DNA from 4 places in the Devosia sp. WQ 349K1 genome. Region 3 is predicted to be linked to each of the others. Evidence: predicted binding sites of a transcription regulator. Region 3 holds the regulator's gene; each other region holds the start of a gene.

Region 1 (7,478 bases), on a different contig from region 3:
CTGTGGCAGAGCTATAGGGGTGAATATCGGCGGTGCGGGCGAACACGGTCATGCTCGTACCCTCGGCGATAGCCGGACGGCCTGCAATTGTGAGAATGATCGATTGCTCAGAGTGCTTGAGTTTGAAGTGCAAATGGCTTTCGCCGCCAATCGGCTCCATCAGCTCAGCGACCACGTCAAAACTCAAATGCGCCTCAGTCGGGCGTTCGAGCGTGAAGACATCGGGGCGAATGCCCAAAATGTCCGTCCCCTCAGGGAAGGCACGCAGCGCCGAGAACGAGTTCAGCGCGCTCGTCGAGATCAAATTCATCGGCGGAGAGCCGATAAAGCTGGCAACAAACAGCGAAGCCGGACGATCATAGATCGCAGTCGGCGTGCCGACCTGTTCGATCCGGCCACCGTTCATCACTACGAGCTGGTCGGCGAGGGTCATCGCTTCGAGCTGATCGTGGGTGACATAGACGCTGGTGGTTTTGAGCGAACGCTGCAGACGACGGATTTCGATGCGCATCTGACCGCGCAGCTTGGCGTCAAGGTTCGACAGTGGTTCGTCAAACAGAAACGCCTTAGGCTGGCGCACAATAGCGCGGCCCATGGCGACGCGCTGGCGCTGACCGCCCGAAAGCTGACGCGGCTTGCGATCGAGGAACGGCGTGATTTCCAGAATACGCGCCGCCTCGGCCACGCGACGGTCGATTTCGTCACGCGGGGTTTTGCGGTTCTTAAGGCCGTATTCGAGGTTCTGACGCACACTCATATGCGGGTAGAGCGCGTAATTCTGGAACACCATAGCGATGTCGCGCTCGGCGGGCTCTTTCTGGTTCACCACCTGATTATCAATCGAGATGGTGCCTGAGGTGATGCCTTCAAGACCTGCGATCATGCGCAAGAGAGTGGACTTTCCGCACCCTGACGGGCCGACGAGAACAACCATCTCGCCGTCTTTGATCGACAGATCGACGCCGTGGATTGCGGCGACATTGCCCGGATAGACCTTACGAACTTCTTTGAGCTCAATACCAGCCATTTCGATTATTTCTCCGTGTCCACGAGGCCCTTAACGAACAGGCGCTGCATGAAGATAACAATGAGGACGGGGGGAAGCATGGCCAGCACGGCCGCGGTGATGATGAGGTTCCACTGTGGGTCGACTTCCTGCGCCCCAGCCATTTGTTTAACGCCCATCATCAGGGTGAAATGCTCTTCGCGTGTGGTGACGAGCAGGGGCCAGAGATACTGCACCCAGCCGTAGATGAAGAGGATGATGCAGAGCGCCGCGATATTGGTGCGCGAGAGCGGCAGCAGAATATCGATGAAGAACTTGATCGGCCCTGCGCCATCGACGCGTGCAGCTTCCATCAATTCGTCAGGCACCGTCATGAAGAACTGACGGAACAGGAAGGTCGCTGTTGCCGAAGCGATCAGCGGAATGGTCAGGCCCGCATAGCTGTTGAGCAGGCCAAGGTTTGCCACCACTTCATAGGTCGGAATGATGCGCACTTCGACCGGCAACATCAGCGTTACGAAGATCAGCCAGAAGGCGAGAACGCGGAATGGGAACTTGAAGTAGACGATGGCATAGGCGGAGATGATCGAGATCACCACCTTGCCCACCATGATGATGAAAGCCATCATCGTGGAGTTCCAGACCATGGTCCAGAATGGCGGCAGGCCCGGCGGATCATAGGTCCAGACGGTGACCAGATTATCCCACAAATGCCCGCCTGGCAGCAAAGGCGCTGCCATGTTTAGCGTGGCCTCGTCGTGGGTCGACGCGATGAGCGCGACATAGACAGGAAAGGCGATGATCAGCACCCCCAGCACCAAAACGAGGTGCGTGAGGATGGTGAGAAATGGACGGTTTTCGACCATGAGTGGGCCTTAGTACTGCACGCGGCGTTCCACGTAGCGGAACTGCACGAAGGTGAGGACAATAACGAAGAGCATCAGGACCACGGACTGCGCTGAAGAGGAGCCCAGGTTGAGACCGATGAAGCCGTCGGCGTATACTTTGTAGACCAGCGTGTTGGTGGCCTGGTTTGGCCCGCCTTCAGTGGTCGACGCGATGATCGCGAAAGTGTCGAACATCACGTAGTTGATGTTGACGATGAAGAGGAAGAACGTGGTCGGCGAGAGCAGCGGGAAGATAATGGTCCAGAACCGCTTCCATGGGCTCGCACCATCAATCGCCGCAGCTTCGGTGAGCGCGTGTGGAACCGACTGCATGCCAGCCACGAAGAACAGGAAATTGTAAGAAATCTGCTTCCAGCTGGCAGCGATGATCACCAAGGTCATGGCGTGATCGCCGTTGAGCGCAGAATCCCAATCAATCCCCACATAGCGCATGAAATAGGGAAGAATGCCGGTGGCGTTATTGAACAGGAACCACCACAGAATGCCCGCAACCACGGGGGCCACAGCATAGGGCCAGACCAGCAGCGTGGTGTAGGTCTGTGCCGAACGGATAACACGGCTGACGGCAACGGCCAGGATCAGCGCAAAGCCCATCGAAATGGCTGTAACCGATGCTGCAAACAGCGCCGTGCGGCCGATAGAGGCCAGATAGAGCGGGTCGCTAAACAGGCGCGCATAATGCGCTAAACCGACGAACTTGGTCGAAAGCCCAAATGGGTCCGCGCGTTCGAAAGAAGATTTGACGGCCTGTGCTGCCGGCCAGATGAAGAACACCAGCGTGATGATCAACTGTGGGGCGACCAGTAAGAATGGCAGGCCCTTATTCGGGAATGTCGTACGTTTTGTTTCCATCGTCCGCCGTATCCGCAAAACAAAGAAAGGGCCGGTTTTCGCCGGCCCTTCCGGATTAAGACTGCTTACTGATTGGCAGATTCAAATTCGCGAAGGATGTCGTTGCCGCGGGCAACGGCGCTATCAAGCGCTTCCTTGGCAGACTTCGAGCCATTGAGAACGGCCTGGAACTCTTCGTCGATCACGGTACGGATCTGCGGCATGTTGCCGAAGCGAACGCCCTTCGAGTTTTCAGTCGGTGGGTTGAGGTTGATCTGCTGGATTGCGATGTCCGAACCTGGGTTTGCGTCGTAGTAGCCCTGGCTCTTGGTCAGCTCATAAGCCGCCTGAGTAACAGGCAGGTAACCCGTTTCCTGGTGGAACTTGGCCTGAACTTCAGCTGAAGAGAGGTAGTTCAGGAACTGCGCTACGCCCTTGTATTCAGCGTCTTCGTGACCAGCCAGGGTCCACAGAGTTGCGCCACCAATGATGGAGTTCTGCGGTGCGCCGTCGACGTCGTCAAAGTATGGCAGCATGCCGAAGCCAACTTCAAAGTCCTTGGCATTGGCAAGAACGCCAGCGCGGGAAGCCGAGGAACCCATGAAGATCGCGCATTCGCCAGCGTAGAAGCGTGGCGCATTGTCCGAACCGCCGCTGGTACCACCATACTGGTAGATGCCGGTCTTCTGCCATTCAGCCAGCTTTTCCCAGAGGCGAACGGAGAGGTCGTGGTTAAAGGTCAGTTCGGTGCCGAGACCACCAAAGCCGTTTTCCAGCGAGCCGTATGGCACGTTGTGCAGCGACGAGAGGTTTTCGGTGCCGATCCAAGTGGCCGAATAGCTGATGGCCGTACCGCACGTGGCAGCGCCCGATTCAACGATCTTCTTGCCGAAGTTTTCGATATCGGCCCAGGTCTTTGGCGCGACGTTTGGATCAAGCCCAGCCTTCTCGAAAGCGGTCTTGTTGTAATAGAGAATTGGGGTGGAGGAGTTGAACGGCATCGAAAGCATATTGCCTTCGGTGTCGGTGTAATAGCCGGTCACGACTGGCAGGAACGCCGATGGATCGAAGTTCGAGCCATGTGCTGCCATCAGTTCGTAAACTGGCAGAACAGCGCCCTTGGCAGCCATCATGGTGCCAGTGCCAACTTCGTAAACCTGCACCAGATGCGGCTGCTCGCCAGCGCGGAAGGCGGCGATGGTGCTGATCATGGATTCTTCGTATTCGCCACGATAGGACGGAACGACCTTAAATTCGCTTTGGCTGGCGTTGAAGTCTGCAGCAAGCGCTTCCACGCGTTCGCCCAGTTCGCCACCCATGGAGTGCCACCAGTTGAGTTCGGTCTGCGCAAAGGCAACCGAGGTGCTCAGGGCAAGGGTGATAGCGGCAAGTGCCGCGCGGTTCATCGTCTTCATCTTCTGTCTCCCATAGGACAGGTCAGCATCGACCCAAGTCCCGCCAGACTGGATTTCGTGAACGACATTTGAGCTGCGGATTTTTCCGTTTCAGCTCACCGAATTTGGTGTCGTACCCGCCGACGTTTTCTGCGGGCATGGCTCCTCTAACGATGCTGCTTGACGCTTCCTTGAAGCTTTGGTGACGTTACCATGACAGTGCACAACCATCCGTCGCGGCTGCGTTTGTGATCGAATATGGGGTGCAGGACGCCGCGGTGGCCCGGATTAAGCTGCGGACTCTTGCGGCGCAGGCAAACCCATGTCACACGCCGTAAGCATCGGCCGTGCCTTATAGGGAAGTCGCCAGCGTCTCATGATCACCTGTTTCGATATTGGCGGCACCACGATTAAGGCCGCAGTTGCCCACAGTGCGACGGACATTGTCTCGCTCGGTCGCGTCGCCACACCAGCGCACGACTTTGATGCCTTTGCCGACGCCATCGCGGCACTCATCGCCCAAGGCGGCGCACCCACGGGCTCAGCCATCGCCATTTCCATTGCTGGCGTCGTTGATCCGGCAACCAATGTCGCCACGGTTGCAAATATCCCCTGCATCAACGGTCGTGCCCTCGGGCCAGATCTCAGCGCCAAGCTGTCTCGCCCCGTCATCGTCGGCAATGACGCAGACTGTTTCGCCTTGGCCGAAGCCCATGCGGGCGCGGGCAAGGGTTTTAACGTCGTCTTCGGTGTCATCCTTGGCACAGGCGTCGGTGGCGGCATTGTCGCCGATGGACGCCTCATCCGCGGTGCTGGCGGGTTCTCGGGCGAATGGGGCCACGCCACCATCGTCCAAACTGAAACCCAGGCCTGGCCGCACAAAATTGCGCATATGGCGTGCGGTTGTGGCCAGCTTGGCTGCACCGACACCATCGGCGGCGCTCGTGGTTTGGAGCGCCTTCATGCGCAAATCCATGGCCAAACGCTTTCGAGCCTCGACATTGTCTCCGCATGGGGGCAGGGCGATACTCAATCAACCCAAACCATGACGCTTTACACCGAGCTCCTCGCGGCCCCGCTCGCCCTGCTGGTGAACGTGCTTGGCCCTGACATTATTCCCGTCGGCGGTGGCCTGGGGAATAGTCCCGAGCTTGTGGCTGCGCTTGACGCCGCCGTTCGCCCGCGCATTCTGCGCAAGCTTGATCGACCACTCATCGTTCCAGCCCAACTGACTGTCGATGCAGGCCTCATCGGCGCTGCAAGCTTGGCCTATTCGGAGGGCGTGGTATGACCTTGCTAGAAGTTTGCGTTGATAGCCTCTCGGGCATTCAAGCGGCAGTCGAAGGCGGCGCTGACCGCATCGAGCTCTGCTCATCGCTCGAATATGGCGGCCTCACGCCCTTTGCGGGCTTGGCAAAACTGGCCGCAAGCACCCCGATCCCCGTCCGCATGATGGTGCGCCCCCGCGCCGGTGATTTCGTCTTCGACGATTACGATCTCGCTATTATGATCAGCGATATCGAAACCGCCCGGACCAATAATCTCGGCGTTGTTTTGGGCGCAAGCATGCCCAGTGGTTCGCTCGATATGCGTCGCCTCGAAATCCTCTGCCAGATGGCGGGCGACACCCCCCGCACACTGCATCGCTGCGTCGATCTCGTGCCCGATGTCCAAGAAGCAGTCGAACAGGCCATTGCCCTCGGCTTCGATACGATTTTGACGTCAGGCCGTCAGCTTTCCGCTGAAGCTGGCATTGAAGACATCGCCAAGATGCATGAAGCCGCCAAGGGCCGGATCACCATTATGCCGGGTTCAGGCGTGTCCTCGGTCAATGCCCGTCGCATTCTCAACCGCGTGCCGGTGTCGGTTGTCCACGCCTCGTGCTCGGAGCGCGCTCCGGCAGAGGACACGGAAGGCGCGAAGCGCTTGGGCTTTGTCAGCCCCAACCGCCGCGTCACCTCCCGCGATAAGGTGCTCGAACTTCGAGCCGTCCTCTCAGCGCACTAAAGAGCGCGCTGAGACCACTTCATTTCTGGCGTGTAGGCGAAATTCTTGTCGAACGGGTAGGTCGGGCGCGGCGTATGCTTGCGCTCAGTGCGTTCCACGAATTGGTCGACCACGCCGGGCGATAGCGCCATGATCCCCGGATTGGCGATAGGGCCCAGCTCCGGCGACAGATAGCCCGACTTCACCACCACAATCTTGGCCGTCTTCGGATCAAGCCCAAGCTTGGTGAAGTCGATGATGTTGTGGAACGGGCGACGGCGAATGCTGAGCACCAGATCGATCCCGCCGATGGTCACCACAGCTTCGCGCAGCTTGGCGTCGTCGGTTTCCAGCAAGAATTTCACAACCGCTTCCGCATCGACTGGCGTGCTCGCCGGATCAAGGCTCGCGCCGATGTGCAGCTGAACCTTGGCCCCGACACCTGCCGCATAAGCTGCCTCCGTCGCGGCCTTGTCGGTAATCCCAGCAAACACCACGCCCTGAGCATTCTGCTTGATCAACTCAGCCAAAACTTCGGCACGATCCGATACGCCGCCCCCGGTTGGGTTGTCGCCCGACTCTGCCAGAACAACTGGAGCGGTGGGGCTCGCAATGGCCTTGGCGACGCACTCTTCGATCGAGCCCACCTCCATGCCAAACACAAACTCCTCGCGCAGGTCCCAATATTTCTGCGCCAGCGATTTCGCCGCCACTTCGAGCGCCGCCTTGTCCGTGCCCGTCACAATCGCACAAGCGGTCGAACGCGGCTCGTCCGCCCAAACATAGCCCACTTGGAACGATGCATCCCAAATGCCCATCGGCTCTTCGGTCTCGTGAATGGTGGTGTAGAAGGTGCGCGCGGGCTCATCCTGCGTTGAGGTGCGTTCGCCTGGCAGGAGCACCGGAACCTTCACCCAACCCAGCACAGGCTTCACACCCGTCCGCAGCGCCCGCACCAGCATGGTCACAGCCCGTCGCATCGTGTCCTGCACGTCGATATGCGGAGCAGTGCGATAGGTCGAAAACATGTCGAGATTGTCGATGATCTTCTGGCTGACATTGCCATGCAAATCATAGCTCGCCGAAATCAGCACATCGGGCCCGACCACCTCACGCACCGCAGCGATAAAGTCGCCTTCGGCGTCGAACATGCCCTCAACGAACATCGCCCCATGCATTGGCAGGTAAACGCCGTCGACGGGCAGCGCAGCCTTAATCCCCCCAAGGATTTCGGTCTTCCATGTTTCATAGGTGTCGCGGGCGACAGGGCCGCCAGCAATGGCGCGGGCGTGGAAAATGGTGACGAACTCAGCCGGGAAATGCGTCAGGAAATCAAAATAGATGTCCTTGAGC
Region 2 (7,478 bases), on a different contig from region 3:
TGCCTGGGCCTGGACGCTGACGGACGCGGAAGGGGAAATTACTCGCGGACACGGCGGACCAGTTGACCTGCCACGGGCTCACAACGTCGCCGTTGTAGATGAGGTCCATGTTCTTGGCGTCGGTGTAGCCGTGGTTGTTCAAAACAGCCGGAGCGATCTCGCCTTTAATGATGGAGGTCGGAACATTCCAATAAGGATTGACCACGAGATGGCGGATGCTGTCGGAGAAAACCGGCGTTTGGTTTTTGAATGTGCCGACGACGACGCGTGTGGTGTATTCTTCCTGGAAGTTGCGCTGCACAGACAGGCGGAACTCTGGGATGTTGACGAAGACGTTGAAGTCGCCGAGGTCGGACGGCATCCAACGCCAGCGTTCCATATTGGCAATGATGTCTTCACGGCGGATTTCAGCACCACCGTTGAGAGCGGAAATGGTCGCAGGTCCAATGACCCCGTCCACTTCTAGGCCTTGCGAGGCCTGGAAGGATTTGACCGCCTGGAAAGTGATGTCGTCATAGATGTCGGAGCCAAGGCTCGCGACCTGCAAACGCTCACGAATGGCATGAACGCGCGGGTCTGTATTGCCGGGGCGAAGGGTCGGGCCGCCTGCAATCGGCGTCGGGCGATCCGTCGCAATTGTATTAAAACTCGCGAGCGCCGCCTTGAGCGAGAGAAACTCAGGATGGGTTGGGCTCAATTCGTTCAGAACGGCAGCGGGGTCGGCACTGCGGGCCAAGCGTTCGAGCAGCGCCGCTTCATCAATCGACTTGGTTTTGATGTCGAGATTGGTGCTGATCGACTGCGGATTGATGCGGCCGTTGTGAAGGTGGTGGGCATAGCGCGTGGTGGCACTAGTGAAGGCTGTTTCAAGCGTTGCCATCGCGACGGCATCACCACCAACGCGGGTGAGGTCGATCTCGGCGGTCAGGTAGTCCTGCGGGCGCAGACCTTCGGCTTCGGCATTGCGAAACAGGGCGACGATTTTTTCAGCGGCCGGGGAGAAAGTCAGCTGGCCCGAGGTATCCTGGCTCAGCCAGATCGGCTCAAAGCTGCGTTCGCCATAAAGGAAATAGAGGCGCTGGGCCTCTTCATAGGCCGGAGTGCCTGCGCGGGCACTTGCATAGGCGGTCGAGAGACCTTCCTTGATCGTGCGGGCGAGTGGACTTTGTGCGGGGGCAATGACGATACGGGAGGTCGTCAGATTAGCGGCGGGTTGCGCCAGTGTAGGCTGGACGATGCTTGCTGCTGCCAGCAGAGCGACAAAACTTACGACGACCTTATTCATACCTGGCTCCAAGACGCACGCGGCACGGCCGACTCTGCCCCAAAACCTAGCCGCAAACTTGTCGATACTCCGTAAAGGTTAACGGGAGCAATCACTCCCGAATGTGTGAAGTCGGCCTGTTGCGATCCTGCAACGGGCCGACTTCTGATCGTATTAGAAGCGGTAGTTTACGCCAGCGCGGACAACCGAGAAACGCTGGGTCACATCGCGGGTCGAAGTGCCGATGCCGTAGGACTGGGTGCCCAGATCGACATAGAGGTACTCAGCCTTGAAGGAGAGGTTCTGGGTTGCCTGAGCTTCCAGACCAACACCAGCAGTCCAGCCGAAGTGGTTTGCGTTTGTCGTGGTGGTCGACGCGCCGCTCTTAATTTCTGCAGCGCCACGACCAAAGGCAACGCCAAGGGTCGCAAATGGCATAACCTGACCAACCGGGATACCGGCACGCGCGCGAACGGTCGAGAAGAACTCTGTGCGCTGTTCGAACTTGTCGCCGGTGCTCAGGGTTTCTTTGTAAACCGGGCCGCCGAACTGGACGTCAGCTTCACCGCCGAGGACGAAGCCGCCCATGTCCATGTTGTAGCCAGCCTGAGCGCCGAGGTTGAAGCCGCCGCTGTTGTGCTTGCCACCAGTTGCGCTACCGGCGACGACGCCGCCTTCGATTTCGGTCTGACCGAAGGCATAGCCCCCGTTCACGCCTGCGTAAAAGCCGGTCCATTGGGCAACGGACGTCGCAGCGAACATTGGCGAAGTGGTGTTGCTGTTCCAATTGAGGTCAGCAGCGTTGGCGGCAGCTGTGCCTGCCAGAAGTGCGAGAAGAGCGATGCCCGAAAGTCTCATGATGGCCTCGACGTTAAAAACTTCCCGCAAAATCGCGCTAATCTCTTAACGCCTCGGTAAGCAACGTGGTTAACGTCGAAGTTTGTTCATCACGTTCGTGCTGGCTTTGTTAAGCAGCGTCGGTAACCAAACCTTCGGCCAAGCCATATTCATGGAGCTTGCGATAAAGGGTCGAGCGGCCAATGCCCAAGGCTCTGGCGACACGAGACATGCGACCGCCGTGGTGCTCGATGGCAAACTGGATTGCGTCACGCTCGATGGCTGCTAGGGACAGCAAGGCCCCGCTGTCGTTCAGGAACCTGTCGGGAGCGGGTGTGCTCAGGATATCCACGCGCACGCGAGATGGGGCGTCGTCGATGTGGGTTGGATTGCGCGGAACCGGGGCCAGCGCAACGCTGCGGAATGCTTCTTCGCGCCCGGCAGACTGGGCCAAGATCTGGGGGAAATCGGCAGGTTCGAGGAAGGCGCCGTCGGTGAGCACAATGGCGCGATAAACCGCGTTTTCGAGCTGACGGACATTGCCAGGCCAATCATAGCCCATAAGAAGAGCTTGCGCTTCAGCGGTGAGTCCCAAGATGCGCTTGCCAGCTTCAGCTGAGAAACGGGCAATGAAGTGGCTTACCAGTGCGTTGAGGTCTTCCATTCGCTCGCGTAGCGGCGGGGTATAAATGGGGAAGACGTTGAGGCGGTAATAGAGATCTTCGCGGAATTCGCCCGATTTGGCGAGATTCAACAGGCGCCGGTTGGTCGCCGATATGAAGCGAACATTGACGCGCTCAGGGCGCGTTGCGCCGATGGGCTCTATTTCGCCTTCTTGTAGGACACGCAAGAGCTTGACCTGCGTTTCGAGTGGCAGCTCGCCCACTTCATCAAGGAAGATCGTGCCGCCATTGGCTTCAGCGAACTTGCCGCTCTGATCAGCATGCGCGCCTGTGAACGCGCCCTTCTTGTGACCAAACAGGACCGACTCGACCAGGTTCGGGGGAATGGCACCGCAATTGACGGTGACGAAAGGTTTTCCGGCGCGTTCGGACGTGCCTTGGATGATGCGGGCGACAAGTTCTTTGCCCGTACCGGTTTCGCCTTCAATGAGGACCGGGATCGCGCTCTTGGCGGCTTTGCCACAGAGGGTAATGACGCGCGCCATAGCAGGGGCTGCGGCGATCATATCCTTGTGGCTGAAGGTGCCAGATTTGCGGGCGTGCTCGGCGCGGATCGCCGATTCGAGCGCATCCAGTTTCATGGCGTTGCGCAGCGAAATAACCAGACGCTCGGGGCTGACGGGTTTGACGAAATAGTCCGCCGCGCCCTGACGCATGGCCGAGATAACGGTTTCAAGTGAGGCGCTTGCGGTCTGGACAATAACGGGGGTGGTCATGCCCTCGCGGCGCATCACTTCCATAACGCCCATGCCATCGAGATCTGGCATGACCAGATCGAGAATCATCGCGCCGATTTTGCGATCTTCGCGCAGGATGGAGAGCGCCTGTTCGCCACCGGTGGCGGTCAGCGGTTTGAACCCGGCACGGTTTGCAATCTCGGCGGTGAGCCGCAACTGGACCGGATCGTCATCAACCACCAGAACACGCGTCATGAACCTATTGGCCTTCCCGTCGCAGGACACACGAATCGCTGTGTGCCACTTTGGGAAGACGATGAAGGTCTGCCCTTAAGAGGGCGTTAATCCTATTGATTTTGCTTTTGTTTACTAAAATGAAAAAGGGTCCCGGCTGTGCCGTGACCCTCCAGAGAAACTCTGCCTTTCGTAGAATTTATTGCCGCGTGGCGCCCTGGAGACGGTAAAGTTCGTCCTTCACTTCGAGTTTTTTGCGTTTGAGCGAAGCAACCATCAAATCGTCTTTGAGGCGATTTTGCATTTCAGAATGGATCTGCTTATCCAGTTCCTGATGGCGCCGCTCGAGCGCTGCGATGTGGCCTTCAGTCGTCATTAAAGAACTCCTTTCAGCGTGTTGGACTTGGGTATCGTCACAAATCTTTCATGCTTTGTCGACACCCATGCGGCAGTCCTCGAAAATGTGATGCATTTTCCATGATCATGGGCTAACCAGAGGTAACTGATATGCCCACAAAGTTGGTGCGTGAATGCTGCCCCTGACTAAGGAAATTGAGGCCCAGTTCGGTCTTGAACTGGCAACAAAACGCCAGGAACATGCCGATTTGGACGCTGCGATCCTGACTTTAACGCAGTCTCAAATGGCCGATCAAATGCTGATCCAGCGGCTCAAAAAGCGCAAACTGGCGCTCAAAGACCGTATCGCTCAGCTCGAAAATATACTCTTGCCTGACATCATCGCTTGAGGCCTTGGCTGCTTGAGTTATGGCCAAATCTGGGCTAATGCCGCGCTTTGTGGAGCGCTCTGAGGGACACGCCATGCTCAAGCCACCCGTCGCCATTGTTATGGGCAGCCAATCTGATTGGCCAACTATGCGGCTGGCCGCAGAAACCCTCGAAAGTCTCGAAGTCGAATATGAAGCGCGCATCGTTTCGGCGCATCGTACGCCTGAGCGCATGGTCGATTTTGCCACCAACGCCAAAGCTGAGGGCGTTAAGGTGATTATCGCCGGTGCTGGTGGCGCGGCGCATCTGCCGGGCATGATTGCCGCGATGACGACACTGCCTGTGTTCGGCGTGCCCGTGCGCTCCAAGGCGCTTTCGGGCGTCGATAGCCTTTATTCCATCGTGCAGATGCCGGGCGGAGTTCCTGTTGGAACACTCGCCATTGGCGAGCCGGGCGCTATCAATGCGGCGCTGTTGGCGGCAGCTGTCTTGGCGCTGAACGATGATGAACTTTCCGATCGCCTCGAGGCGCATCGCGCCCGCCAAACGGCGTCTGTGCCCCAATTTCCCTCTGATACTGAGTAGTCGTCCGTGACCCAAGATTCCGCGCTGCCCGCTGGCTCCACTATTGGTATTTTGGGCGGGGGGCAGCTTGGACGCATGTTGGCTTTGGCTGCCGCAAAGCTGGGTTTGAAAAGCCACATTTATTGCCCGGACCCACAGAGCCCGGCATTTGATGTGACGCCTTTCAAGACGGTGGCGGCCTATGACGATACGGCCGCGCTCAAGGCCTTTGCCAGCCAGGTCGATGTCATCACCTATGAGTTTGAGAATGTGCCTGCTGCAACAGCGGTAATTCTCGCGGGGCTGAAGCCGCTGCGTCCCGGCGCAAAAGCGCTGGCGATCTCGCAGGATCGTCTGGCCGAGAAGGGCTTTTTGGCGTCCAAGAACATTCCGGTCGCGCCTTATCGCGCAATTCATTCGCTTGATGATTTGAAGGCGGCGGCGGCTGAGGTGGGCCTGCCGGCCGTGCTCAAGACCACGCGTCTCGGATATGACGGCAAGGGGCAGCGTGTGTTGCGGGACGCTTCGGAGCTTGAAGCGGCGTTTAATGCGCTCTCGCCGCACCCGCTGGTGCTTGAAGGTTTTGTGCCGTTCAGCAAGGAAATCTCGGTCGTTGTTGCTCGTGGGCTGGACGGGTCGGTCAAAAGTTTTGACCCGGCGGAAAACGCCCATCGTGACCACATCCTTTACACGTCCACGGTCCCGGCCGAGTTGCCGATGATCGTCGAGCGGCAGGCGGGCATGATCGCCAAGGCGATTGTTATCGCGCTTGAATATGTGGGCGTGCTGGGGGTCGAGTTTTTCGTGGTCGAGACGGACGGCAAAACCAGCCTGATCGTCAATGAGATCGCGCCGCGGGTGCATAACTCGGGCCATTGGACCGAGGCCGTGTGCCTGACCGACCAGTTTGAGCAGCATGTGCGGGCCGTTGCAGGCTGGCCTTTGGGCAATCCGCAACGCATGGCAGACGTCGTCATGCAAAACCTTGTCGGCGATGAAGTCGACATGGTGCCCAATGGGCTTGATGGCGATACGCAACCCCACCTCTATGGCAAGGCGGAAGCGCGGCCCGGTCGCAAGATGGGCCACATCAACCGCATCGTGCGCAGCTCGGTTTAACGGGCGAGAAGCGTCTTAAACGCCGCAATCACTGGGGCGGGGTTCTCCATAGGCGGCAGGTGCCCTGCATCAGGGAAGACCGACAATTCGGCGTGGGGAATGGCTGAAGCCATTTCCTTGGCCAAGTCCAGTGGCGCCATTTTGTCGAGCGCACCAACGCCCACCAAGGTTGGGACGGCGATAGCGGGCAGGGACGGCAGGGAGTCGATGCGGCTCAGAATGGCGTTCTGCTGACGGATATAGACATCTTGCCCGACGCGTTCGGACATGGCTTGAACCTCGCCTGCCAAGGGCGTGCCCAAATGATGGGGCGCGATGAGATTGCCCAAGAGACCACGCGACACGCCGATGAATTTGCCCTGACCAACCATGGCTATGCCCTTGCGGCGCGTGTCTTGGCGCTCTGGCGTATCAGCGCGCGCCGATGTGTCCAGTAGGGCGAGGTGGGTGACGCGTTCAGGGGCCTGACGCATAATTTCGAGCGCCACATAGCCGCCCATGGAGAGGCCCGCCAAGGCGAATTTATCTGGCGCCGCAGAAAGTGTGCGAGCGGCCATCGCCTTGATGGTGTCATCCAGACGAAGGTCGGCGACCATTGGCGCAATAGTGTCGCTCAGCCCATCGATGACATCACGCCACAAGCGCTGATCGCAGATAAGGCCAGGCAAGAAGACGAGGGGGCGATACATGGGGTGCACTTTCGTTTGGAGGTGGTGCTGTAACAATGCTGGCTCGTATGTAGCAAGTTGAGGGTCGCAACGCCCGGAAACTATGGACATATTTGGAGCGTTGTTGTATAGAGCCCGCCATTCAGGCGGTGCGGGCGGTGGGTTGTTTCGATCGGCGCGCACATGTTCAACACATTAGCCAAGCATTGAAGGGGCTGGTTACCTTTGCAAGTAGTCGTTCGCGATAACAATGTTGATCAGGCGCTGCGCGCGCTCAAGAAAAAGCTGCAGCGCGAAGGCGTCTTCCGTGAAATGAAGCTGCGCAACTACTTCGAGAAGCCTTCGGAAAAGAAGGTTCGCCGTAAGGCCGAAGCTGTTCGTCGCGCCCGCAAGCTGGCTCGAAAGCGCCTACAGCGCGAAGGTCTGGTGGCTGCACCGACGCCAACGCCACGGTAAAGCCTGACCGCTCAAGAGAATTTTGAAAGGCCGTCTCCAAGGGGAGGCGGCCTTTTCGTTTGTGGTTACGTGGCCACCTTCAGGCGCTTTTTGTCGTACAGCGCCAGTGCGATGATGAGCACGGCGATGATGGGGAGCTCGACCATCATGGCTGTACGGGCGTTTGGGAAGAGGGTGCTGCCAATGAGCGAGCCGACGAAGCCTCCGCCCATTTGTAGAAATCCGCTCATGGCGGCGGCGGCGCCCGCGA
Region 3 (7,478 bases):
TTCCGCGGCTTTGGCGTCGTCGCCATTGCGCTGGCTCTTGGGTTCGTCGCCATTCTATTCACCGACGTTCTGCGTAAGGGCGTTCCGGCGTTCATGCAGTCGAACCTGCATCTGGAAATCACCTACGATCCTGAACTGATCAAGATCGAGCCTGCCCCTGTCCGCACTGCCGGTCAGTCCGATGCTGAGTTTCATGCTGCCAACATGGCCTGGCAGCGTAAGCTCGCCATGCTCAACTGGAATAACGTCATCGAAGCCTCCCTGCGCAAAGCAGCGCCGGAAGGGTATGAGATCGACACCCGCCAGCTCCTGACCATTGCCGAGACCGACGCCCGTCACGAAGTCCGTGAGCGTCTCGTCGCCGACCCATCCCTGATGGGCCAAACCGTGCAGATGGAGCTTCTCGCTTCGGCCAATGCCGATAACTGGATCAAGGGCAATATTGACCGCAGCTTGGGCGACGGTCAGCAACAGCTCTCGGCCCCGGCGCGTGCTCTCATCGACATTTTCGAAGAAGACGGCACCATCACGCAGGGTTTTGCATGGTCGCTGCTCTCCAGCGTTGATAGTCGCTCTGCTCCCGCATCGGCAGGCCTCCTGGGTGCCTTCATGGGTTCGCTCTGGATGATGCTGATTGTGGTTGTGCTCGCCGTGCCAATTGGCGTGGGCAGCGCGATCTATCTTGAAGAGTTCGCTCCCAAGTCGCGCCTTACCGACCTGATCGAAGTGAACATCAACAACCTCGCGGCTGTTCCCTCGATCGTCTTCGGTCTTCTGGGCGCCGCAGTGTTCATCAACTGGTTCCGCCTCCCCATCTCTGCCCCCTTGGCTGGTGGTCTCGTCCTCACCTTGATGACGCTCCCCACCATCATCATTGCCACCCGCGCAGCTTTGAAAGGCGTATCCCCGGCTCTGCGCCAGGCGGCGCTCGGCATGGGTGCTTCCAAGACGCAGATGGTGTTCCACCACGTGCTTCCCGTCACCTTCCCTTCGATCCTGACCGCTACCATCATCGGCGTCGCTCAGGCTTTGGGTGAAACCGCGCCGCTCCTCTTGATCGGCATGAACGCCTTCGTTGCGTCGGTCCCCGGAACCCCGCTCGATCAGGCGACCGCCCTCCCCGTTCAGATCTACCTCTGGCAGGGCAACGAAAACCGCAACTTCTTTGAAGCCCGCACCTCCGCCGCTATCATGGTCCTGCTGGCCTTCATGATCTCCCTCAATGCGATCGCGATCTTCCTCAGATCTCGCCTCGAAAAGCGCGCATAAGGATCACATAATGGATATCCTTGCCTCCAAGGCCAAGACACCCCACACTGCCCTCGGCGCCAATACGGATCTGTCTGAAATGATCGCGCATCCCATTCGTCTGACTGCCCGCGATGTCACCGTGCACTATGGTGCCAAGCAAGCTTTGCACGGCATTTCCATCGACATCCCGGATCGCTCGGTCACCGCTTTCATCGGTCCATCGGGCTGCGGTAAGTCGACCTTCCTGCGCTGCATCAACCGCATGAACGACACCATCGAAGGCGCCAAGGTTGGCGGTAAAATCGAACTCGACGGTCAGGACATTTACGCGCCAGACCTCGATGTGGTTGAACTGCGCGCCCGCGTTGGCATGGTGTTTCAGAAGCCGAACCCGTTCCCGAAGTCGATTTACGACAACGTCGCCTACGGTCCGCGCATTCACGGCCTTGCCCGCAACAAGACCGATCTCGACGCTATCGTCACCTCGTCGCTGCAAAAGGCAGGTCTTTGGAACGAAGTGAAGGATCGCTTGCAGGAACCAGGCACCGGCCTATCCGGCGGTCAGCAGCAGCGTCTGTGCATTGCGCGCGCCATTGCCGTTGGCCCAGAAGTCATTCTCATGGACGAGCCCTGCTCGGCCCTCGACCCGATTGCAACCGCAATCATCGAAGAGCTGATTGACGAGCTGCGTACCAATTACACCATCGTCATCGTCACCCACTCGATGCAGCAGGCAGCCCGCGTCTCGCAAAAGACTGCCTTCTTCCACTTGGGTAATCTGATTGAACAGGGCGACACTGAAGACATCTTCACCAACCCCGTCCACAAGCAGACCCAAGACTACATCATGGGCCGTATCGGCTAATCTAAGGGGAGAGCAAAGCCATGCCACACAATACCGGCACAGAGCACATCGTTACTTCGTATAACGAAGAACTTCTCGCCCTTGCGCAGGCCATCGCCGAAATGGGTGGTCAGGTGGAAACGGCTGTCGAAAACGGCACGCGCGCCCTGCTCAAGCTCGACCGCGAACTTGCCGACGTGACCATCATCGCCGACCAGCGCATCGACGACATGCAGCGCAAAATCGACGAAATGGCCGTGTCCATGATCGCCCGTCGCCAGCCAATGGCGTCTGACCTGCGTTCGATCATCACTGCCATCCACGTGGCGTCTGATCTTGAGCGCGTTGGCGATATGGCCAAGCAATTGGCCCGCCGATCGCTCAAGCTCGAAGCGATCAACCTGCAGGCCTCGTTCTACAGCGGCGTTCGCAACATGACCGCTCTCGTGCTTGGTCAGCTCAAGGAGGCACTCGACGCCTACGCCAATCGCGATGCTGAAGCTGCCGTGGTCGTCTGCAACCGCGACGACGATGTCGACGCCATGCACACCTCTCTGTTCCGCGAACTCCTCACCTATATGATGGAAGATCCGCGCAACATCACCTCGTGCACCCAGCTTTTGTTCTGCGCCAAGAGCCTTGAACGTGTCGGCGACCACGCAACCAATATCGCTGAACGCGCTTACTATCTCTCGACTGGTAAGCAGCTCACCAGCGACGTTCAAGAACTCCATCGCCAGCAGATCAAAGCCTAAGCGCAAATTCCGTCACGCCGCCCAATCGGCGTGACGAACTCTTCGAATATCCCCTATATTGAGTAACGGTCCCTTGGGACCGATTGACGGAGCACGCCCATGCCCGCGACGATCCTTGTTGTCGAAGACGAAGCCGACATCTCCCTGCTCCTGCAATACAATCTGCAGGCTGAGGGCTTTGATGTCGTCACAGCGGAAACCGGCGATGAAGCGCACCACGCCATCGCAGAACGCGTCCCTGACCTGATCCTGCTCGATTGGATGCTACCCGAAGTTTCCGGCATCGAAATCTGCCGTCGCCTCCGTGCGCGTGAAGAAACCGCCCGCGTTCCAATTATTATGCTCACGGCACGCGGCGAAGAAGAAGAGCGCGTCCGCGGTCTCACCACCGGCGCAGACGATTATATCGTCAAGCCATTCTCTGTCCCCGAACTCGTCGCGCGCATTCAGGCCCTGCTCCGCCGCACCAGCCCGAACCTTGTGACCAACGCGCTCAAGGTCGGTGAATTAGAACTCGACCGCACCACCCATCGCGTCAGCCGTGGCTCCCGAGACATTCACCTCGGCCCAACAGAGTATCGCCTGCTCGAATACCTCATGACCCATCCGGGCCGCGTTTACACCCGCGAGCAGTTGCTCGACGGCGTCTGGGGTAATGACGTTTATGTCGACGAACGCACGGTCGACGTCCACATCGGCCGCCTCCGCCGCGCCATCAACCGTGGCAAGGAAGCCGACCCCATCCGCACCGTGCGCGGCGCCGGCTACTCCTTCGACGAACGCTTCTCGCAACTGGCTTAGATCGCGTGCCCTTAGGCACAACAAGGTCTGACACTCGGCACTGTTTTCTGGTCACCGCAAGTCGCCGGTGATCAGAAAAAAGCCAAAAAATCTCTCTGCGCGCGGCGCATCGAAACTGTTTTGCGCGTTCTACGAGGCCCAAAAACGCAATCCACCAAATCAGACGCTTGACGGGTAAAGTCCTTTCATATCATAGGATTAACCATAATATTCTTCGTGTCTCCTGATTTGTTGAGCAGCACCAAAAGCTGCGGATTGCCGCGCCACCATGTTGTCCAAGCCAATTGCCGTTGTACCGGCGATCGTCGCCCTACTTGCTGCTACCAATATCACCGCAGCGCAGGCCCGAGATATCACCATCAGTGATGGTCAAACCGAAGGCGCTCAGAGCCTTTCCGGGACCGGGGACACGCTCTTTATCGCAAGTGGCGGCACATTGGACTCCACAAGCAACGTGATTTCCATCACCGGCTTGGATACGGTGACCACGAACTACGGTACGATCGAAAATCGCGGAACCGCCACCTACGCGCTGGAAACGCTGGCAGCTAACACGCGAGTGGTCAATCACGGCGGCATCTTCTCCTACGAAGACTGCTCCTATGGCGTCTACGCCACTGGTGATTATTTCACACTCACCAACACCGGAACGATTGAGACCAAGGGCAGCTGGGCGGGCACAGGTATCCAGGTCGAAAACAGCGCCAATAATGTGCTCAATGTGACGTTGGACAATAGTGGCAGCATCATCACCCACGGCACACAATCCCACGGTATTAGCCTTTACGGCACCAGTTCACGCATCACCAATACGGGCAACATTAGGACAGCGGACCACGGCAGCGCCGGTATCTATGTCTACTCCCCCACGACCCAAAGTGATATTGTCATCACCAACTCCGGGACCATCCATGCAAAGGGTGGAGAGTACCAAACCTCTTCTGGCGGCTACGTCCAGAGCCATGGCATCCAAACCAATGCCGCCAATGTTCACATTATCAACAGCGGCACCGTAATCAGCGAACAGTTCGATGCTTTCGCAATGGGTTTTGCCAATAGCAAACTCACGCTCTTGCCCGGCTCTGTGGTTTCTGGTGGCATTCGCTTCTCGCAGGCTGCAACGGGCTCTCTCGAAATCGGCAACGGCCTTGAAGGCGTTATCAAGATTACTGGAGAGTTGCGCGACGATCAGATCGAAACGCATGGCCAGGCCTATACCCGCGCTGTCACAACCGAAGCCACAGAGCACCGCCGCAATGGCGATGCCGCGACGAGCACCTACACAACCTTCACCGTTGTTTCCACCGCCTCCATCGAAGCGGCCAACACCGCGACCGTTCAAACTGCTAGCACGGTGACATCCAATATCGCCAACCATACTGGCGATCGCCGTCAAAGCCTGCCGAGCAGCACCTCGGCTCTGGGCTATGCTCCGTCCCCGGCGACACCAGACTTCCCTGATTTTGCCCCGAGCGACGATTTTGGAGCATGGGCCAGCGCTTATGGCGAACTCACCGCCCCCACTTCGGGCAAGACAGGCTCCAAGTCCTTGCAAGGTGGCGCACTGGTTGGCTCAGACATAAAACTCTCCGATGAGAGCCTCGCGGGGCTTTTCGTTGGCCTCGGCCGTGGCCACGTTGAGACCGTTTCCAAGTCCGAACTCGATGTCACATCTCTGCTCGGCGGCGGCTATGCCTCGCTGGCTGTTGGGTCCGTGTTCATCGACATCAACGCGACACTTGGCGTTTCCGCCAATGACAGCGCGCGCCGCTTCGTCAACAACACGGTCGCAGCAGGGTATGAAACGGCCTATGCCAACTATGTTAGCATGTTCGCCAGTCCGTCGATCAAACTCGGCATGGACCAGTATCTCGGCTTCGCTCGCCTAACTCCGAGCGTCACCTTGACCTATGCTGGCATTCATCAGGCTGGCTATTCGGAATCAGGCTCCTCTGCCAATGTCACCATGGGCTCCAGCTTCTCGCAGCTGCTCAACGCCCGTGCAGAACTTGAACTCGGCACTATCGACCTCGGCGAAGCGGGCAGTGGCTGGAGTGGCAGCGCCAAGATTGGTGCCGATGGCACATTGACCTATGGCGGCACGACCGACGCTCAAGTGCTCGGCACGACACTGAGCCTTGCGGGCAACTCGACCAATGCCGCGCGCGGCTTCATCGGTGCCAATGCCCAATACCAGTCCGGCACCTACAGTTTTACCGCCGGCACAGAACTCGGACTCAACACCCAAGGCATGGTCTCGGCCAGCCTACGCGGCGGTGTCGGGATGCGTTTCTAAAGCCTTCAGTTCTCTTCGACTTTAATCGCTCGTCACCGACGGGCGATTTTGGTTTCGACGTGGTTCACGTTCTCGCTGTACGTTCCTCACAGCTCAGCTAGTCTCCTAGCAACCATTTGAGTCGGAACTTCATGACGTCCTTTTCAACGCAGCGGGTCAACCCGCTCTACCTGCTCGCTGCGTTCGCCAGTGGGTGCTTACTCACCCTCGCAGTTTTCTTTAATGGTGAGGCCGGTCGATATGGCGGCGGCATCTTTTCATCGTGGCAGGCTCATGGCGTCGGCACGGTCGTTTCAATGCTGCTGCTCGCCATCATATGGCGCAAGGAACGCGCCAAAGCCGCCGCTGCCAAGGCCATTCATGGCAAAGCCCCCCTCTGGGCCTATCTCGGGGGCGTGTTTGGTGGTCTGACGGTTATTCTCACGTCCTACTCAGTCAATTCGCCCATCGCCTTGGGTGGCACTTTGGCGATTGGCCTCGTGGGTCAGTTCGCTCTTTCGCTCGCCGCTGATCACTGGGGGCTGCTGGGCTTGCCGAAGCGTAAGCTCGACCTGCGCGACGGCGCCGCCGTACTACTGATTTCCGCCGGTAGCATGATCATCATTCTCTTCGGCGTCGGTGCAGCATGATCGGCCCCATTATCTCTGCCTTCGTGATCGGCCTGCTGATCATCCTCAGCCGTCAGGTCAATGGGCGCGTCTCCGTCTCTACCACGCCGCTCATTTCGTCCTTTTGGAACCACATCGTCGGCTTCGTCTTCATGACCGTCCTCGGTCTTGCCGTGGGTGGGCTCATTCCCGAAAACATCGGCGAAATCCCGCTCTGGGTGTATTCGGGCGGTGCAATCGGTGTGATCTTTGTTGCCGCAGGCTCATTCCTCATCACCAAGATTGGCGCGACCAATACAACCCTATTACTCATTGCAGGTCAGATGATTTCGAGTGTCGTTCTCGACATGCTGCGCGGCGTGCCCCTGACCATGTGGGCGAGCGTCCTGGGCATTGTGCTAATCCTTGCAGGCATGGCACTCACGCAACGCCCTGCCAAAGACCAAGCAGAATAAAAAACGGGGCCCGAAGGCCCCGTTCGCATTTCCAATTTAGCCAGCGGCTGTGTAAGCCGTCTTCACCACGGTGAAGAATTCTGCCGCATAACGGCCCTGCTCGCGGGGGCCATAGCTCGATCCCTTGCGACCACCAAACGGCACGTGGAAGTCCACCCCGGCCGTCGGCACATTGACCATCACCATGCCCGCTTCGACATTGCGCTTAAAGTGCGTCGAGTATTTTAGTGAGGTGGTGACGATACCTGCCGACAGACCGAACTCGGTGTCGTTACAGATCGCCAGACCTTCTTCGTAATCCTTGGCCTTGATCACCGCTGCAACCGGCCCGAATATCTCTTCGCGCGCAATACGCATGGAATTGGTGGCTTCAGTGAACAGTGCAGGCTGCAGGAAGTAGCCCTCTGTATCCTTCTTCACACGACCACCGCCTGCGACGAGTTTTGCGCCCTCAGCTTGACCGATAGC
Region 4 (7,478 bases), on a different contig from region 3:
CAATGCGGCCCAACTGCGTCACGCCTAGGTTTGCCCCTTCGCCCACCACCTTGGCTCGGACCGTTTCGGCCGCAACGCGAATGCCATCATTGGCGCGGTCGCCGACCTGTGCGTCATCTTCACTGGCCGCCTTCATGTAGGTGCCAATGCCGCCAAACCAAAGCAGGTCCACCGGTGCTCGCAGGATCGCGCGCATAACTTCGGCAGGCGTCGCTTCGGCCTTGAGCAGTCCAAGCCGCTCCTGCATCGCCGGGCTCAGCGGGATCGTTTTAGCCGCGCGTGAATAAACGCCACCGCCATCGGAAACGAGGCCCTTGTCGTAGTCCTGCCAACTGGAGCGGGGCAGGGCAAAGAGCCGCTTGCGTTCGGCAAAGCTTGTGACTTCGTCTGGGTTTGGGTCGAGGAAAATGTCACGGTGGTCAAAAGCGGCGACCAGGCGAATATGCTCGCTCAGCATCATGCCATTGCCAAAAACGTCCCCACTCATGTCGCCAACACCAGCCACGATGAAGGGCTCAGACTGCGTGTCATGCCCCATTTCGCGGAAGTGACGTTTCACAGCTTCCCAACCGCCGCGCGCTGTAATCGCCATTTTCTTGTGGTCGTAGCCGGCCGAGCCGCCTGAGGCGAAAGCATCGCCGAGCCAGAAGCCACGCGATATCGCGATAGAGTTGGCCAAGTCCGAAAAGCTGGCCGTCCCCTTATCCGCTGCAACCACGAGATAGGGATCATCACCATCGCGTCGCACCAGACTTTGCGGTGGCACCACCGCGCCCTTGATCAGATTGTCGGTCACATCCAACAGCGAGCCGATGAAGATCTTGTAGCTCTCGGTTCCCTCTTTCAGGAAATCCTCGCGCGCCATCCCCGCCGTCAGATGTTTAGGCACAAAGCCGCCCTTGGCCCCGACGGGTACAATCACCGCATTCTTGACCTGCTGGGCTTTGACTAGACCTAGCACTTCAGTCCGATAGTCCTCAGGACGATCCGACCAGCGGAGGCCGCCGCGCGCAATCGCGCCAAACCGCATGTGAATGCCCTCAACGCGCGGCGAATACACAGAGATTTCGCGATAGGGTTTCGGTTCAGTCAGCCCCTCAATCTTGGCGCTCTCAAACTTGATCGCCAGCGCCGGGCGGTCCGCCTGATAGGCATTGGTGCGCAGCGACGCTTCCATAAGGTTTTGGAACCGCGCGAGGATCGTGTCTTCGTCGAGCGAACTTGTCTGGCCGCGCAGGATCGACAAACGGCTCCGTGCGTCTTCGGCAGCACGAGTCGGGTCGCTCTGCGATGGATCGTGAAGCGCCGCAAACAGGTCGATCAAGGCACAGGCGGCCTCTCTCTGGGTCACCAGTACCTGCGCGATGTAGCGCTGTGAGAACGGCGTTCCGACCTGTCGCAAATAGCGCGAAAAGGCGCGCAGCAGCGCCACTTGCGACCAGGTGAGGGGAGTGGTGGTGATCAGCGTATTGAGTTGGTCGCTTTCAGCATCCTTGTGCCAAACAGCTAAAATCCCCGCTTCGATGTCCCGCGCCACCTGCGCAATGTCCGAGCGCGCATCGTCTCCCACTTCCAGCAGCATATCGTGCAAATATCGCACTTCGCCGTCGCGTGGGGTGATGGTGTAGCTGCGCTCATCAATCACGCGGAAGCCAAAGTGCTCCAGCATCGGCACACGATCGCTCAGCGGGATAGGCTGACCCTTTTTGTAGAACTTCAACCCCAGCGAACCATCGTTCTCGGCCCGTGTCCGCAGCCGTACCGCTATGTCCTCGCCCAGCCGGTTGAACACGCCGATATCCTCAAGCGCATCCTCTACGCTCGAGCGGCTCTGATAGGCGGTGGTGAACGCATTGCGCCAATCGCTGATATGCGCCGGGTCGCTCGCAGCGTCGGCCAGACGATCGCCGAAATTATGCGTCAGCGCCTCGATAGCGTGTTCCAAACGCTGTCTCTCGGGGCGCGGCGTCGGGCCACCATTGCGCCCGATAATCACATGCAGCCTGACGAGCTCGTTTTCGAGGAAATGCGGATAAAATGCCGAGACGCGCCCGTCGTATTCCTGCGCTAGGAATTGCGTGATCTGTGATCGCAAATCGCCGTCATAGAGATCGCGGGGCACATAGACCAAGATCGACACGAAATTATCAAACCGATCCGCCCGCGGTAACACGCGCACCCGTGGTCGGTCGTAGAGCGCAGCGATAGCTTCCGCGAACTCGGTGAGTTGCTCGGTCGAAACCTGAAACAATTCATCGCGTGGGTAGCTATTGAGCGCGCTGAGCAGCATCCGCCCCGCGTGAGCTAGCGGATCAACCGCTGAGCGCTGCATAACCTCGGCGATTTTTTGCCGGATAATCGGAACGTCCGTATGCGCCGCTGATTGCGCCTGCGCAGTATAGAGCCCGACAACGCGCAGCTCCCCGATTGGCTCACCGCTCGGCCCATAGCGCTTGATGCCGATGTAATCGAGATGCGCACGCCGATGAATGCGGCTGCGCAAATTGGCTTTCGTCACAAGGATCGGCTCGTCGCTTTTCGCAAAGCCAACCAGCTCCGGCGTCGAGTGGACATAGTCCGCCCCGCTGCGCACCACCTTAAAATTAGGCTCGTGGAAAAGGCCAAGACCAGGGCCATCGGCCTCAATCAACTCATCGCCCACAAGGCGGAAGTCTTTCACGCCCACAAAGATGAAATTGTAATGCGTCAGCCACTCGACAAACGCCTTTGCCTCAGCGGCCCCTGCCATTGTCTCAGGTATGGCCTGCGTTGCAGCACGCACCGCAGACAACATCGGCGATAGGTCGGTCACGGCGCTATGCACATCGCGCAGGGTTTGCGCAATCTCTTCGATCAATGCAGATTGATCAGCCACCGGATCAGTCTGGATATGCAAAACGCTTACTTGCCGCTCGGCCGCGCTTTGCGGGCGGACAATAGGATGGGCAAACAGGCGCACATTCCCGCCCCCGCTGCGCACTGCCGCTAACACGCTATCGACGATATAGGGCATGTCTGGAGAGATAATATCGAGCACCAGGGGCGCACCTGCGCCTGCTGGTGGGGTGACCCACAATTTCAGCTTGGTGGTGTCGATCTCTTGGAGACGCTGGTAAGTGTTCCGCAGGTCTGCCAGCAATACTGCGCTGTCTGCGCGCTCAAGATCGCTAGCGTCTATCGTCCTGAGTGCTGATTTGAGGAAGTCATTTTCACCGCTGTCGTCTGAATTAAACTGCTGAGATGTTTCTAGAATCCGTGAAATGACTTCGTCATTCATGCCGCTTGCTCCCTGACTCGCGTGCCAAGAGTAGGCCGGAAACGGACGATATGTCTCCATCGTCTGTTTCAAACGCCCATTATGCTACGGCACTTGTTTCATCAGAATGTCACATTGGGGCAAACTGTTTCTCAATTCGGCCTGAGAACGAATTGTTAAACGCTTGTTAATGCCGACCAGAGTGGTAGTGTTAGGGGGTAAAGTTCGGAGGCCCTCATGCGCCAACTCCAACGCTATGTCTCTTACGCAGCCCTCGCGGGCGCGCTGATCCTAGGCATCGTGGTCACGACCCACGCCGGTCCATTCTTCTGATCTCTAATGTAGGGTCTGCTGCGGCAGCGCTGCGAAATCTCGAGTATCGATCTCTGGCCCTTGCCAGAAGACGATGTAGAGCAGATCGCGCCCATCCTCGTCGGTGATTTCGATACAGCGCGGCACGCCGAGCTGTTCATGATCGCCTGCAATTCTCTCGATGATAGCTCGCCCCATCTCAGCAGCATTCTGCTCTGCGGCGTCGAGATTACTGTGTTCGCTGCCCACGTCATCGCGGAACAACTCGTCGTCTATGCGAAGGTTGAAATAAAAACGCGGCACGCTCGATCTCCAATCACCCAAAGATAACGCGACAGAGGGCAAAACCGTTGCCACTCCTGTGTTACCCGCTGTTTTTGGGCAGGGCATAGTTACGATTATGCCAAAGCAATGGTGTCGCTTTTGTGTTGGTTTCTGCCTCGATCAACGCTCCGGCAAACAGCACATGCGTTCCCGTTTCCATTGAACCGATCACTTCGCAATCCACTGTCATAGCCGCGCCCAAGAGTTTGGGATGGCCCGAGTGCCAGCGTGTCCAGCGCCCCACATCGAAGCGCCGCTCTGGTGCAAGCTTGCCGGCGAAAGCGTCTGCAATATCGCTTTGATCATCTCTGAGCAGCGCCAGAGAAAAACCGCCTGTTTTGGCAATCACATCCGCCAACCGGCTAACAATATCGATGGAAATCAAAATGGATGGAGGCTGCGCCGAAAGCGACATCACCGAGGTGACCGTACGCCCAACCATTTCATCGCCCCGTCTCGCCGTAACCACATGCACACTGGAGGCGAGGGTCGCCATAGCCTGCCGAAACTCTGCTTCGCCGACCGTAGAATTGCGTAACGGACGCATCCGCATGGTGTCGGGCAAATCGAATTCAGCAATCATCGGCGGGGACGGTCGTTTCGTGGTCAAAATGTCTACGCGGCTCGCGTTCGGTAAAGCGTTTGGCAGGTGATGCTCTGATGCCCATCGGCGGTCCGTTAGGCAGCAGATCAACGCTGCTCCGAGGTTTCAGATGTTACTCGCTTGCATACGGAGCTCAGAAACGGTATTTCCAAGTCATGCCTTTGAAAACCGTGCAGCAAGATAAGTCAAGCTCTGATCGTCAAGACGCTCAGTGGTCGCCCCGCAGCCCGTCGGAGCGTCTGTTGATGGTCCTGAAAATGCACGGCGAGCTGTCGTCTGCCGATGTTGGCGATAAGCTCGGAATCACCGGAGAGGCTGCTCGCCAGCAGCTTTTGCGCCTAGCGGCGGACGGTCTGGTCGAAGCGTGCCCGGTCCCCTCCAAAGCGGGCCGCCCGACCCAGATTTGGTCACTCACACCGGCGGCACAGTCCCATTTCCCGGATACGCACGCCGCACTGACCGTTCAAATCCTCGACATCGTGCGCGCCACCCTCGGTGAAGCCGCCTTGGACCAGATCGTCGCGCAACGCGAGGCCGATACGCTCAAGCTCTATTCTGCCGCCACCGCAGACCTCACCGCGCTCACCGATCGCGTCGACGCCTTGGCGCAGGCCCGCAGCACCGAAGGCTATATGAGTTCTTGGTCGCAGGCCGAAGACGGATCGATCCTGCTCATCGAGAACCATTGCCCAATTTGCGCTGCCGCGACGTCCTGCCAAGGCTTTTGCCGATCAGAACTATCGGTGTTCCAATCGGTATTGGGCGACGATGTTGCCGTTGAGCGGCTCGAGCACGTTGTCTCCGGTGGTCGTCGTTGCTCCTACTCCATTAGGCCCATTTCATCATGACCCAATCAGACCGCCCCGTTGGCACGCGCCTGCACCGCATAGGCTGGGATACGCCCGATGGCCTCAGCGAAGAGCTGATCCGCGCTGTCGTGGATGAGTTCTATGCCCGGGCGCGCAGGGATGATGTCGTTGGCCCGGTGTTCAATTCCAAAATCGCCGCTGACGAATGGCCTCACCATCTCAGTAAAATCGCCGACTTCTGGAGTTCCATGCTGCTCGGCTCCGGGCGCTACGATGGTCGCCCCATGCCCAAACATATGGGCATCCCCGAACTGTCGGACGCCCATTTCATGCGCTGGCTCCGTCTGTTCCGCGAAACCGTAACCGAGCTGTGTCCGCCCGATATCGCGGCCGTGTTCATTGAGCGCTCTGAGCGTATTGGCAATTCCTTCCGCATGAATATCTTCATGCGTCGCGGCGATGACATCACGCGTCTCGCCCCACTGCCACGAGAAGCCTCGCCTGTCTGGCGGCCAGAAGACTAAGGCACAAAACCCTCTTTCGGATCGCCCCCATATGCGCCACACATAGCTGGGTGGACACAAGGGAGAGCGAGCATGAGTTTTCGAGCACTGCTGACGAGCAAGACTGATGAGGCTGGCCTCGTCTCCCAACTTGTCACCCTCGACGACGCGCAACTGCCGCCCGGTGATGTCGTCGTCGACATTGATTTCGCCGGTTTCAATTACAAAGATGGCCTTTGCCTGCTCGGTAGAGGCGGTCTCGTTCGCAGCTTCCCGCACATCGCCGGCATAGATTTTTCGGGCATTGTTCGCGATAGCAAGGACGAGCGCTATGCTCCCGGAGACGCCGTTGTGCTCACCGGCTGGAGGGTGGGCGAGCTCCATTGGGGCGGCTTCTCCCAACTTGCGCGCGTCAACGCCGATTGGCTCGTGCCCCTTCATACCAAGCTCGATACCCGTGCCGCCATGGTGCTCGGTACTGCCGGGCTTACGGCCATGCTGGCCATCAATCGTCTTGAGGGGCATGGCCTGACCCGAGCTTCTGGCGATGTTTTGGTGACAGGCGCTGCCGGGGGCGTCGGCTCTATCGCGGTCGGCCTTCTGTCCAATTTGGGTTATGCCGTCACCGCACTCTCAGGTCGCGCTGAACACACGCCAATGCTGAAAGCGCTTGGCGCGAAGAGCATCATCAGCCGAGACGATTTTCTGGCAGAGCCCGACAAACCACTCGAAACCGCCCGCTGGGCAGGCGTTGTCGACTGTGTGGGTGGCAATATCTTGGGTAAGGTCTTGCGTCAGCTTGCTTATGATGGCTCTGTCGCAAGCCTGGGCAATGCTGCGGGCCTTGAGCTGAACACCAATGTGCTGCCCTTCCTGCTGCGCGGCGCAAACATCCTCGGCATCGATAGTGTCATGCAGCCCTATGAGGCGCGGATGGCCGCCTGGGGGCGCTTGGGGGATATCTTTGATCAAGCCCAATACGCCAGCAATGTCGAAGAGATAGGCCTCGCGGTATTGCCGGAAAAGGCGCGGCAAATCCTTGCCGGAAAAACCCACGGCAAGCTGGTCGTCAATCCATCGCTCTAGGACCCATTCTCGCGCGCAAAAGTGCCGGGTCTTGCAATTGCATCCGATTTGTCGCCACAACTATCTGGATCGAAGAGGTCGCCCCGTTTGCGGATTACGGCCGGGGAGGGAGGATGACAGGACGCTGACAGACTCTGCGCCGTAAGCTGAGGGACGGACGAAAAACGTTCGCTATTGTTCTAGGGAGGAACCATGAACAAGCTATTTTTAGCAGCGCTGGTCACCAGCGCTATGGCCGTACCCGCATTCGCCGCTGACTATTCTATCATCGCTCCGGCCGCGCCGGGCGGTGGTTGGGACCAGACGGCCCGTACCATGCAAGAAGCACTCGTTGCTGATGGTATCTCGGCTAACGTGCAGGTTACCAACGTACCGGGCGCAGGCGGCACCATTGGTCTTGCCCAGTTCGCCACGCAGGAATCTGGCAATGCCAATGCCCTGATCGTCGGCGGCTATGTGATGGTTGGCGCCATCCTCACCAACGCATCGCCCGTTACGCTTGCTGATGTGACCCCAATTGCGCGCCTCACTGGTGAAGCCGTTGGTATCGTCGTTCCAGGCGCGTCCGACATTCAGGACATGGA

What was found. The regulator PhoB, encoded in region 3, activates phosphate uptake and scavenging genes when phosphate is short. The targets are predictions, from matches to a motif close to TGTCATNNANCTGTCAT.
Region 1: a site for PhoB is predicted at 4,342-4,358, ahead of ugpB (sn-glycerol-3-phosphate ABC transporter substrate-binding protein UgpB). Genes of this name have one in related genera too.
Region 2: a site for PhoB is predicted at 4,107-4,123, ahead of JHL21_RS10125 (YdcH family protein). Genes of this name have one in related genera too.
Region 4: a site for PhoB is predicted at 3,374-3,390, ahead of JHL21_RS06965 (NAD-glutamate dehydrogenase). Genes of this name have one in related genera too.

What each region holds. Positions count from the first base shown of each region.
Region 1 is NZ_JAENGO010000003.1:361,031-368,508, reverse strand. It holds gene JHL21_RS07855 (sn-glycerol-3-phosphate import ATP-binding protein UgpC) at 1-1,027, opposite strand, end outside; gene ugpE (sn-glycerol-3-phosphate ABC transporter permease UgpE) at 1,033-1,872, opposite strand; gene ugpA (sn-glycerol-3-phosphate ABC transporter permease UgpA) at 1,882-2,766, opposite strand; gene ugpB (sn-glycerol-3-phosphate ABC transporter substrate-binding protein UgpB) at 2,832-4,151, opposite strand; gene JHL21_RS07835 (ROK family protein) at 4,516-5,430, shown strand; gene JHL21_RS07830 (copper homeostasis protein CutC) at 5,427-6,146, shown strand; gene JHL21_RS07825 (M81 family metallopeptidase) at 6,143-7,478, opposite strand, start outside.
Region 2 is NZ_JAENGO010000004.1:250,413-257,890, reverse strand. It holds gene JHL21_RS10140 (murein L,D-transpeptidase) at 1-1,285, opposite strand, end outside; gene JHL21_RS10135 (outer membrane protein) at 1,439-2,122, opposite strand; gene JHL21_RS10130 (sigma-54 dependent transcriptional regulator) at 2,232-3,716, opposite strand; gene JHL21_RS10125 (YdcH family protein) at 3,895-4,071, opposite strand; gene JHL21_RS10120 (YdcH family protein) at 4,226-4,441, shown strand; gene purE (5-(carboxyamino)imidazole ribonucleotide mutase) at 4,515-5,006, shown strand; gene JHL21_RS10110 (5-(carboxyamino)imidazole ribonucleotide synthase) at 5,013-6,104, shown strand; gene JHL21_RS10105 (alpha/beta fold hydrolase) at 6,101-6,793, opposite strand; gene rpsU (30S ribosomal protein S21) at 6,998-7,228, shown strand; gene JHL21_RS10095 (multidrug effflux MFS transporter) at 7,294-7,478, opposite strand, start outside.
Region 3 is NZ_JAENGO010000001.1:1,042,360-1,049,837, forward strand. It holds gene pstA (phosphate ABC transporter permease PstA) at 1-1,269, shown strand, start outside; gene pstB (phosphate ABC transporter ATP-binding protein PstB) at 1,349-2,116, shown strand; gene phoU (phosphate signaling complex protein PhoU) at 2,137-2,850, shown strand; gene phoB (phosphate regulon transcriptional regulator PhoB) at 2,950-3,651, shown strand; gene JHL21_RS04955 (autotransporter outer membrane beta-barrel domain-containing protein) at 3,920-5,947, shown strand; gene JHL21_RS04960 (DMT family transporter) at 6,079-6,576, shown strand; gene JHL21_RS04965 (DMT family transporter) at 6,573-7,010, shown strand; gene JHL21_RS04970 (aldehyde dehydrogenase family protein) at 7,047-7,478, opposite strand, start outside.
Region 4 is NZ_JAENGO010000003.1:166,148-173,625, reverse strand. It holds gene JHL21_RS06965 (NAD-glutamate dehydrogenase) at 1-3,277, opposite strand, end outside; gene JHL21_RS06960 (hypothetical protein) at 3,593-3,871, opposite strand; gene JHL21_RS06955 (flavin reductase family protein) at 3,933-4,502, opposite strand; gene JHL21_RS06950 (metalloregulator ArsR/SmtB family transcription factor) at 4,742-5,344, shown strand; gene JHL21_RS06945 (group III truncated hemoglobin) at 5,341-5,829, shown strand; gene JHL21_RS06940 (acryloyl-CoA reductase) at 5,902-6,894, shown strand; gene JHL21_RS06935 (tripartite tricarboxylate transporter substrate binding protein) at 7,087-7,478, shown strand, end outside.